DNA from 3 places in the Paenibacillus sp. FSL L8-0470 genome. Region 2 is predicted to be linked to each of the others. Evidence: riboswitches for the same ligand, from Rfam matches in the RefSeq annotation. Region 2 holds a riboswitch; each other region holds the start of a gene.
What was found. Region 2 has a riboswitch for cyclic di-AMP ahead of NST99_RS17455 (hypothetical protein). Riboswitches for the same ligand answer to the same signal wherever they lie in the genome.
Positions count from the first base shown of each region.

Region 1: linked by a shared signal. The riboswitch ahead of NST99_RS00445 (C40 family peptidase) and the one ahead of NST99_RS17455 (hypothetical protein) in region 2 are both predicted to bind cyclic di-AMP.
Region 3: linked by a shared signal. The riboswitch ahead of NST99_RS12825 (KamA family radical SAM protein) and the one ahead of NST99_RS17455 (hypothetical protein) in region 2 are both predicted to bind cyclic di-AMP.

Region 1 is NZ_JBBOZM010000001.1:84,604-87,880, reverse strand. Features, by position in the region: gene NST99_RS00455 (hypothetical protein) at 1-425, shown strand, start outside; cyclic di-AMP (ydaO/yuaA leader) riboswitch at 646-784, shown strand; gene NST99_RS00450 (C40 family peptidase) at 842-1,270, shown strand; cyclic di-AMP (ydaO/yuaA leader) riboswitch at 1,656-1,798, shown strand; gene NST99_RS00445 (C40 family peptidase) at 1,804-2,295, shown strand; gene NST99_RS00440 (GNAT family N-acetyltransferase) at 2,556-3,062, shown strand; gene NST99_RS00435 (c-type cytochrome) at 3,169-3,277, shown strand, end outside.
Region 2 is NZ_JBBOZM010000001.1:3,871,738-3,875,014, reverse strand. Features, by position in the region: gene NST99_RS17460 (flotillin family protein) at 1-1,061, opposite strand, end outside; gene NST99_RS17455 (hypothetical protein) at 1,084-1,602, opposite strand; cyclic di-AMP (ydaO/yuaA leader) riboswitch at 1,789-1,976, opposite strand; gene NST99_RS17450 (spore germination protein) at 2,297-3,277, shown strand, end outside.
Region 3 is NZ_JBBOZM010000001.1:2,856,954-2,860,230, reverse strand. Features, by position in the region: gene NST99_RS12830 (PEP/pyruvate-binding domain-containing protein) at 1-345, opposite strand, end outside; cyclic di-AMP (ydaO/yuaA leader) riboswitch at 1,242-1,379, shown strand; gene NST99_RS12825 (KamA family radical SAM protein) at 1,511-2,647, shown strand; gene NST99_RS12820 (helix-turn-helix transcriptional regulator) at 2,702-3,277, opposite strand, start outside.

The sequences.
Region 1 (3,277 bases), 3.8 Mb from region 2:
AATGGCTTCTGGCCGCAACACCGCTGTATTGGCTTCTCCCCAAAATGTATGGGCTTCTCCTCAGCGGTATTCTCGATTATACTCTGCTGCTGAGACTGGTTCCTTATGTTCTGGCCTGGCTCCTGTACTTCTACCTGATCCGCATTCTGCTGCTGTACATGCAGTTTGGCTTCACCGGAGGAACAGGCATGTTTTCTTCCTTGCTGGTTGGCCTGAGGGTAATCCTCCCTTCCACCTGTATATCTGCACTGTTCGGCGCCGGCGGCCTGCTTCTGCTGCTGCTCTCTGGAGTGACCGCACTTTTCTGTCCAGGCCTGCCCGCACTGCTGTTCCGGCAATTTTCACCGCTTCCCTCAACGCTGTTCAAAATGTGGAGCCTAGCGGGGCAGTATCACCTTTGGTGCAGTAAAACATTTCCACAATAATAACGCCAGTCCCTTGGCATAATAGAAGAGTCACTGCCCCAGATAAAGGGCGGGACTCTTCTTTTGGTTACAACGTGATTTAGGGTATTTGCAAAACTGTAAATCCTCTGGTACAATGATGCCTGTACCAGTAGTAACAACTTTGTAATCTTTTGAAACTAATTTGAAGCAAATGAATGTGCCTTTAAGCATTTAACCTTGTCGACACGTCACTGTTTCGGTGCATAAAACGCCAAATTCCCGGCACCGGGAAGTGGGGGAACCATATTTTGGGTGAATTGATCTCGCTTTAGAGGGGTCATAGGGGAACCTTCTACCGAATCCTTAAGCTAACCTCGCAGGCCTTGGAAGGAGTACATCTTTTGAAAAGTCATAATTTTAAGAAGAAATGCACCGCAGCAGCATTAGGGCTGGTGATGGTGTTCACGCTTGGAGCAGGGAGCGCTTTCGCCGACTCCAGAATGGATACGGTTATTACAAAAACACTCGGAACGACATATAAAACCGGGGGCACAAGCACTGCCGGCTTTGATTGTTCTGGATTCACCAAATATGTATTTAAGAACGTTGGCCTTACCTTGCCCCGCACTTCCAAAGCACAATTCAGCGTTGGAACCGCCGTATCACGGAGTAACCTCCGTTCAGGCGATCTGGTATTCTTCAATACCCTTGGCAATGGAGTCTCCCATGTCGGTATTTATGTCGGCAACGGAAAATTCGCCCAATCCTCTTCATCCCGTGGTGTAACTATCAGTTCAATGAGTCAATCCTATTGGGCCAACCGCTACGTTGGAGCCAAACGAGTAATGAGCACAACAGCTTACAAAGCTATCGCTTACGATTGACATCCCTCAGGAATTCCATCCTCCAATAAATAATTGTAACTTATAGAAATCCGGAAACTGATTATTGCCGTAATCATTTCCGGGTTTTTCCTTTTTGTCTTCCTTATTCTACCTTTTACACGTATTTGAGGCCTGTGAAACACCTTTTTACTAAAAATCCCAACAAATCTAAGTTAAAGCTTACTCAGCGTGTAAATATAAGACCTTTTTAGCAAAATCAACTCTTAAAAAGCGTAAATATTATGCATTAATATGTTTTAAGTGATTGCCAACTGGCGAAGTCTTTGTTACAATTATCGCAGTGAGTTTTTAGTAACATTTTTGTAATTATTCAATCGGGTTTTACAAAGGTTTTGTCATGTATTGGTTAACAAGCTAATCCTAATCAACAGTCATGCCGAGTTCCCTAACCATTAGGGAAACGGGGGAACCGATTTTGGGTGAATTGACCTCCTATTCACAGAGGGGTCATAGGGGACCTTCAACCGAACCCTTAAGCTAACCTCGTAGGCATTTGGAAGGGGTATTCACTTTTGAAGAAGAAGTTAGCAGCAGCAGTACTAAGCTTTTCCATTATGCTTACCATCGGAGCAGGAAGCGCTTTCGCGGATTCCAAAATGGATAAAGTCATCGACAAGACCATCGGAAGTAAATACGTATCCGGCGGTGTATCGACCAACGGCTTTGATTGCTCCGGATTTACAATGTACGTTTTTGATAAGATCGGTATCAATCTGCCACACCAATCCGGTTCCCAATACCAAATGGGTACCGCCATTTCCCGGGACGATCTGAGAGCGGGAGATCTTGTATTTTATAATACCAGCGGTAAAGGTGTATCCCATGTCGGCATTTATGTCGGTGAGGGCAAATTCGCACATGCTTCATCCTCCCGTGGTGTAACCATCAGCACGATGAGTGACAGCTACTACGTCAACCGTTACGTTGGCGCCAAACGGATCATGAGTACAGATGCTTACCAATCCGTTACTTCTGATTCCCAAGACAATGATGACGTGCAATAAGTTGTCGTAAAACGGGCACTCTTCCATGATTTTTGCCGAAATCTGGAGGGGGCCTGTTTTTTTTGTCTATAAAATTACTTACCCCTCTCAATATCCGCAAAACATAAATCTACCCAAATTTCCTCCATTTCATAAAATATTTTTACCACTTTGTCAAGTTTCCGCCTTTCAGGAAATTTCTGAGTCGAATCAGGCCAGTTATGGATATAATTAGGTATAGCTAGTGCTGTTGCTCCCTATGAAAGGAGGCCGGTGGCCTTATGATTAGCTCCCCCGTTACATTCCATGTGGTTCCCATGGAGATCAGCCATGCTGAAGACATCGCCGCATGGAATTACAAAGCGCCTTATAATATTTACGAATGGATGCCTTGGTCCCAAATGGAGGCGCTTGGCATTGAATTTGGCGATCCAGAGCTCCGCAGGGACCAGTATGTTTCCGTGGTCAACGAGCAAGGCATCCTTTGCGGCTTTGCGCAGTTGTTTCCGATGGAGGGTGTCGTCAGGCTGGGTATTGGAATGCGCCCCGAGCTTTGCGGACACGGTCTTGGCCACATTTTCATGGAAGCCATCGTTCAGGCCGCGCTAAAGCGGTATCCCGGGCGGGAGATTGATTTGGAAGTATTGACCTGGAACCAGCGGGCGATCCGAACATACCAAAAATGCGGCTTCACGATCACGGATACTTATGAACGCCTTACTCCAACCGGAAATAAGCCATTTTATTGCATGGTCTATGATAAACAACATAACGTTCCATTAAATTGAAAATTTTAGTGTTGAAATCGTCCACTTTTTTGACACAAATGCTATGATAACGCTTCACCATCCTATATAATGTAGGAAGCAGCTTACATGGAGGGGACGGATGAAGATGCAGAAATGGATCATGGGCGGTTTGTTTTTCGCAGCCTGTGCCTTTGCGGTAGTGCTCTTGTTCACATTGCCCGGCAAAGCAGAGGTAGCCGAAGAAAATAACCCGA
Region 2 (3,277 bases):
GCCAGCCCCCGTTTGGTCATTGTGGCCGCCTCTGCTTCAGCCTCAAGAATTTTCCGCTGCTTAGCCGCTTCCGCTCTCATGATCGTAGCCTGGTTCTCCGCCTCAGCAGGCTTGATCACCGTGGCCTCCAGCTCCTTCTGTCTCAGCTCAACTTCGATTTCCCGGACGGTCCTATTGGCCTCCGCTTCCATCTGCGTAATCTTGACCTGTTCGGTAACCAGCGACTGCTTAATTTTGTTCTGCTGCAATTCGTACGCAAGATCCGCCTGTGCTTTTTTCACTTCAGTTTCCAGCTTAAAGTCTGCCTGCTTAATGTTCAAATCCTTCTCGAACAGAGATTCCTTGGCGCGGGCTGCGGTTCCAGCTTCAATGGTAGCCTGATGTGCATTGGCTTTGGCAATGGCGGATTCCTTCTCCGCCTCGGCTTGTTTGATCTGAATGTCGCGTTCTGCTTCCGCCTTGGCGATGCTGGCATCGCGGCGGATGCGCTCAATTTCCGGAACCCCCATATTGTCGATATACCCTTTGTCGTCAGTAATTTTCTTAATGGTGAAGCTGACTACCTCAAGCCCCATCTTGTCGAGGTCTTCCGAGCAGGTCTCCCGCATCTTGCTGTTGATTTCGTCAGGTGTCTTTAGAATGGATTCTACCGTTAATTGTCCGATCAAGCCGCGCAAATGGCCTTCCACCGAATGCAGGATAATCGTCTCACGGTCCTCTTCCGGCCTGTCGATAAACTGCTCACTGGCAGTAAGTATAGCGGTAGGATCGCTTTTAATCTTAATCTGGGCTACCGCCTCCAGGTTGAGCTTGATGCCCTGCCGGGAGAACATTGCCTGCGCTGGGATGACATCGAAGCTCATCAGCATCATAGAGATGGTCTTATTGTTCTGGAAGCCGGGAATGACGAACGTCCCGCCGCCCTGAACCACTCTTTTTCCGCCGAGGCCGAATACAATCATCGCCTGATTGGGCGGAACCTTTTTATAAGCGTTCACGATACTGAACAAAGCCAGCAGGATAACAACAACAATTGCCGAGATTAAATAAAGAATAACCATTTGGTTCGACACTCCCCGTTAGTTATAATTGTTCGTTTTCCCTCTCGAAGAGGGTGACTACCGCTAATCCTTTATCCACCTTCAAAATAATCACCCTGTCACCCTTGGCGAGCTGCTGGCCGGTTTCTGCCCGTACTCCAATGGAACGCATCGTTCCATGCAGCACGTATTTCATCTCTCCCACTGCTCCATCCCCTGCAGAAATGCTGATGTACCCGAGTTGTCCCGCCTGCTCATAATCCATTTTATTCATGCTACTGTCATACCGAGTCATCACCCGGGCCAGCACCGCATATATCAGACAGCCCAGCAGCAAGGCAACCCCGGTGCAGATCAGCACCACTGCAAGTATATTCATTCCGCTGAACCGGGTAAGCACATAACCACTGCCGCCCCAGACCGTGACAAACACCATTAGAGGGAGTATGGGCACAAAGCCCGGACCACCAGCATCGCCACCTCCCACATGCAGATGACCGGCCAGGCCATGCCCATGAAATCCGCCGCTAAGGAGAAGCAGCAATCCAACCCAGAAGCACACGATAAATACAGTAACGATACCAATCCCCCCCTTTAAAGGATTTTAGATAGTGCCTAATCACTCTGAATTTCGTTGTTATAAGATTTCTAAACTCTCATATAGATCGTTTTCCCTTTCTGCATGCGCAGCAAAAAGACCACAGAAGCGTCAGGGCTCTCCGTGGTCGGTTAATCGATCATGGCGCTCATCCTCTCTCTTCGAGGCTTACGGGGTTAGCTGACGGATTCGGGCAGCGAGATTGCCCTACCTTGTAAGAAGCGGCTTTTCAGCACGCAGCAAGGATTCACCCCAAGTGAGCGGCAGCTATCTGAGCAAAAGCCACATTCACCATTGGTTCCCCCGTTCCCATTATCGGAATTCAGCCATTTGAGAACAGTTATATTACATTCGGTTGTTGATTTGAATCTTACGCCTGTGACCATTTAATGTAAAACGTTGCGGATGGCAAATGAAGCCCAAAATGCCACCACTTCGCGAATGAATGCGCATTCTATGGTATTACTCTTAAGCGATCGATGATTTGCTCATTTTTGCTCCACTTCATGTCCTTAGGAAAACAAAACAGAAACGTCTGCTGGCTCAACATCATCCCCAATATTCTTCTATATCGCACATTAAAGTTCCCGTCAGGAATATTCTGCAAATCATTCGGGAACGTTAACCGCAAAACTAATCGAAAGTTGAGCGCCTTATAATGACTAACCAAACTCAGACCTCATCTCCTTCTGTAGATCAAAACTCCGATTATATCGAAGCAGCACTATTCTATACAAGTGACCTCAAAAAAAGAAGCTTATCCTTTCAGGGAAGGGAAGGGTTGGTCTTTTATCTGGAGTCCCTCACTGACACGGAATTGATTGAACGGAACGTGATTGTTCCTTTTAGCCGTAATCAGGACAAAGACCTTTCTGAGCTTTTCACAACACTTAGTTTCAGTTTGGAAACAGAACTAAACCAAGGCATTCAGGGACTTCTTGAAGGAAGCTGTCTTTATTTTTTAGAAGGAATGTCTGAATTTTATGTCCTCTTCACTCCTGCCAAATATGAACGAAGCATTAGCGAACCTGAGAATGAAGGGGTTATTCGGGGACCTCACAACGGTTTTATTGAACAGATGAAGGTTAACTTATACCTGATTCGGAAACAAATCGCCTCCCCAAACCTTATTGTCCGCTACTTCACACTTGGGAAATTCGCCCCCAAGCAGGTAGGCTTAGTCTATATGGAGAATATGGCCAACCCAGAATTGATAAAAATTGTAGAATCAAGGATAAAGAAAATTTCGCTCGATTGGATAATCTCCACTGGCTTTATTCAGGAATTAACGGAGGATAACTCCTTCTCCATATTTCCACAACTAATCAATACGGAGCGTCCGGACCATACCTCAGCTTATTTGCTGGATGGATATGTGGCTATACTGCTGGATGGGGACCCTACAGCTCTGATTTTGCCGGCGAGCTTTTTCAGCTTTTATCAGACACCGGATGACTATAACAATCGATGGATGATCGCTTCTTTTGTCCGGTTTATCCGTCTGATCGGCTTTGTAACAGCATTTCAGTTGCCAGCGCTCTACATTGCCACCGTTTCTTTCCACTCCAATGTCCTTCCCTTGCAATTGTTCTTTTCGATTCAAGGTTTATTGACCCGGGTCCCTTTCCCTCCGCTGATT
Region 3 (3,277 bases), 1.0 Mb from region 2:
CACCGTGTACATCGCTTCACGAATCTGTTCATCTGTTTCCACGTTCAACACCGTTTCGAATTCCCCGGCAAAAGATGCCTCCGCCGAATCTTCACTTAAAGCCGAAGATCTGACAGCAAATCGTGCATTCTTATGTATCATGCGGATTTTCTGCAACCTGGCTGCACTTTCAGTCCAAGCCTCTTCCTTTAATTTATCGCTTTCAAAGGCCGAAGGAAAGACAACAAATCCCTCCGGCACAGGATATCCCGCCTGAAGCATTCTGGAGAGCATCGCTCCCTTACCTCCTGCTTCGACATATTGCTCCGGGCTTAGCTCGGCGAATCCTCGGATCATCTGTCCCATATCCAATTGCTCCTTTTGATATATTTGAAACTTTATTTAATTTGATATTTAGTTTCATTTAATACTTTATTCCACTATTGTATTAAACGTCAAGCTTTACTTCATCTATCTAGGGCGTGTCTTCAAACCGCTTCCCCGTCAAAACCTGCTGCTGTATGCCCTAAGGAATCATGGGTACAGTGCCATTTTCTGATCACACGCGGAGAAAGGCGTTTCGCCACCAGGTAGTTTTTTCGGTGGAGGCTTACGTCTCGGTGTTTCAAAGACTTCACTCTTCTTTCGAAGGCTTGTGTGTGCGACTGGAAAGTGTATTCTTGGCTCTGAGTACAAACGGACCGAGTTGCACTTATTTGGGGCTTTTATCCTGTTACAGGAGGAACGGACTCCAGCGCAGTTATTTCTCCCTGATGGACGTTTTTAAAGAGAATGCAGAGCAGTAAGGTCGCCTGGGTCCGCAAAAGAGAATAAACAGGGATTTTACTCTCCAGAGCTCTTCCAATTTGAAGACATGCTCTAGTTGATTAATTCCGTCAACAAAAAGGGTGTTCTCAGCAGTTATGAAATGGCTGCTAAGAACACCCTCGTTTGGTGAACAGGATAAACATGAGCACTTGGTGCGAATACTCCGCGACCGGACCGTTGGTCCAATCACTGTGTTCCACACTTTTTTTGAACTTGTTTTGCAAAATATATCAATGGTTCCGATAGGTAATATCTAGCCCATCGAGATATTAACATTCCAGAAGGAGGTTGTCTTATTTCAAGTCATGAACAAGATCAGCCTTCGGAGCTGCAGGAACAACTCACCCTACTCAATTTTTTGCTGATTTGGCTTGGTCCTGTATCCCTTGCCGCGGGCAAGTTTAGCTTTGACTTTTCAAAACTTCCTGGGTTATACTTTACCTACGCTTAATTTCCAGCCTTTGGCAGGAAAGCGGGGGAACCAGTCTTTTGGGGCGAATCATTCACAGAATGTAGGGTACCATCTTACCCGAGTCCGTCAGCTAACCTCGTCAGTAGTGGATGGGTCTGCTTTTTTAGGTATATTCATAACCAGAGACCCTTGCTAAGGGTCTCTTTTTTGTATTCTCATGACCCTGCTGGCAGCAGTTTGGCTATCGACCTCAAGGCTCCCTTTTTTCTCACACTATGAGACCAAGGAGAGATGCAAGTGCAAAAGGTAAGGTACATAACGGATATCAACAAGGTTGCCATGCTGTCTGAAACGGAGAAAGAAAAGCTGAAGGAGATCACCGGCAAATTTGCCTTTCGGGTCAATGACTATTATCTGTCGCTGATCGACTGGGACGACCCGGGTGATCCGATCCGCAGGCTCGTCATTCCAAGTGAAGGTGAACTTGAGGAGTATGGCTGCTGGGATGCATCCGATGAGGGAATGAATTATGTAGTGCCGGGATGTCAGCACAAATACAGAACAACGGCCCTCCTGATTGTCTCCGAGGTGTGTGGAGCTTACTGCCGCTACTGCTTCCGCAAGCGCCTGTTCCGCAATGATGTGAAGGAAGCACAAACCGATGTGGCTCCTGGGCTGGAATACATCAGGAATCATCCAGAGATCAATAATGTGCTGCTTACCGGCGGAGACAGCCTGATTCTCTCTACCTCTAAGCTGCGCTTCATCATCGAAAGCCTGAGATCCATTGACCATGTGAAGATTATCCGGCTGGGCTCCAAAATTCCCGTATTTAATCCCATGCGCATTTATCAGGACGAAGAACTGCTGGAACTAATCCGTACCTATTCATCGGAGGACAAACGCATTTACGTCATGGCGCATATTAATCATCCCCGGGAAATTACGCCCGAAGCCAAACATGCATTCAGAGCACTCCATAATGCCGGGGCAATCGTGGTTAATCAGACGCCGGTGCTGAAAGGCATCAACGATGATGCGGCGGTACTCGGAGAACTGCTCGACCGGCTGTCCTGGGCCGGAGTCACTCCCTATTATTTCTTCGTGAACCGGCCCATTGCCGGCAACCGCGAGTTCGTTCTGCCGCTGGAGCGTGTCTACAACATTGTTGAGGAAGCCAAGGCCAGAACCTCAGGTCTGGGTAAAAGAGTCCGTCTATCCATGAGCCACTCCTCCGGTAAAATCGAGATACTGGCGATTGAAGACGGCAAGGCCTATCTGAAATACCATCAGTCCAGAGCGCAGGAGTACGGCAAATTCATGATCCTGGAATGTCCACCGGATGCGGAATGGTTCGATGATCTTCCCGGCAGCGAGAAGCACTGGACCCACCCTGCTTCCACTTCCCAGATCCCGCAGCTCCTATAAAAGCCAGCACAGTCCCCTTGTATCAGCATCGGGACTGTTTAGCGTGTTTACCGGCTATTCCATCCCCTGTGAGAACAGCTTGCTGATGAGCGCTCTCCGGCTGGAAACGCCGGTCTTAGAGAAGATGGATTTCAGGTGATCCTGTACGGTGTACGCAGAAATATGCAGCGACTCTGCCAGCTCCTTAGTGGATAATCCGCGGGAGAGCATCTCGGCCAGCTGCTTCTCCCTCGCGGTCAACTGGCAGGCATCGGCCAGCAGCCGGAAGATCTCCGAGGACTTGGCATAGACAAAAGCAACAGCCAGCTCCGTCTTCTTGCCGCTGCCTTCAAGCCTGCTGGCCGTAACTGTCAAGTATGCCCCATCCTCGACGCGCAGGCATAATTTCGCCTTCGAAGGCAACCCTCCTGGTTCCGTATTCTCACCAAGTGCCTGCAGGCATACTGCGTTGACCGGCCGGGGGAGAACACCGTGATCCAGCCGTTCCAGCTGCTGCAGACGGTTCAGCCAATATTGAGCCGCACTGTTCGCGCTGACCGGAAGCAGCTGGTCCGTCAGAATCATGATTCCACTGTCCTCCGGTGCGGTATCCATCCGTCCCAGAGGGGGCTCGGAGGCATAGCTGCGGAG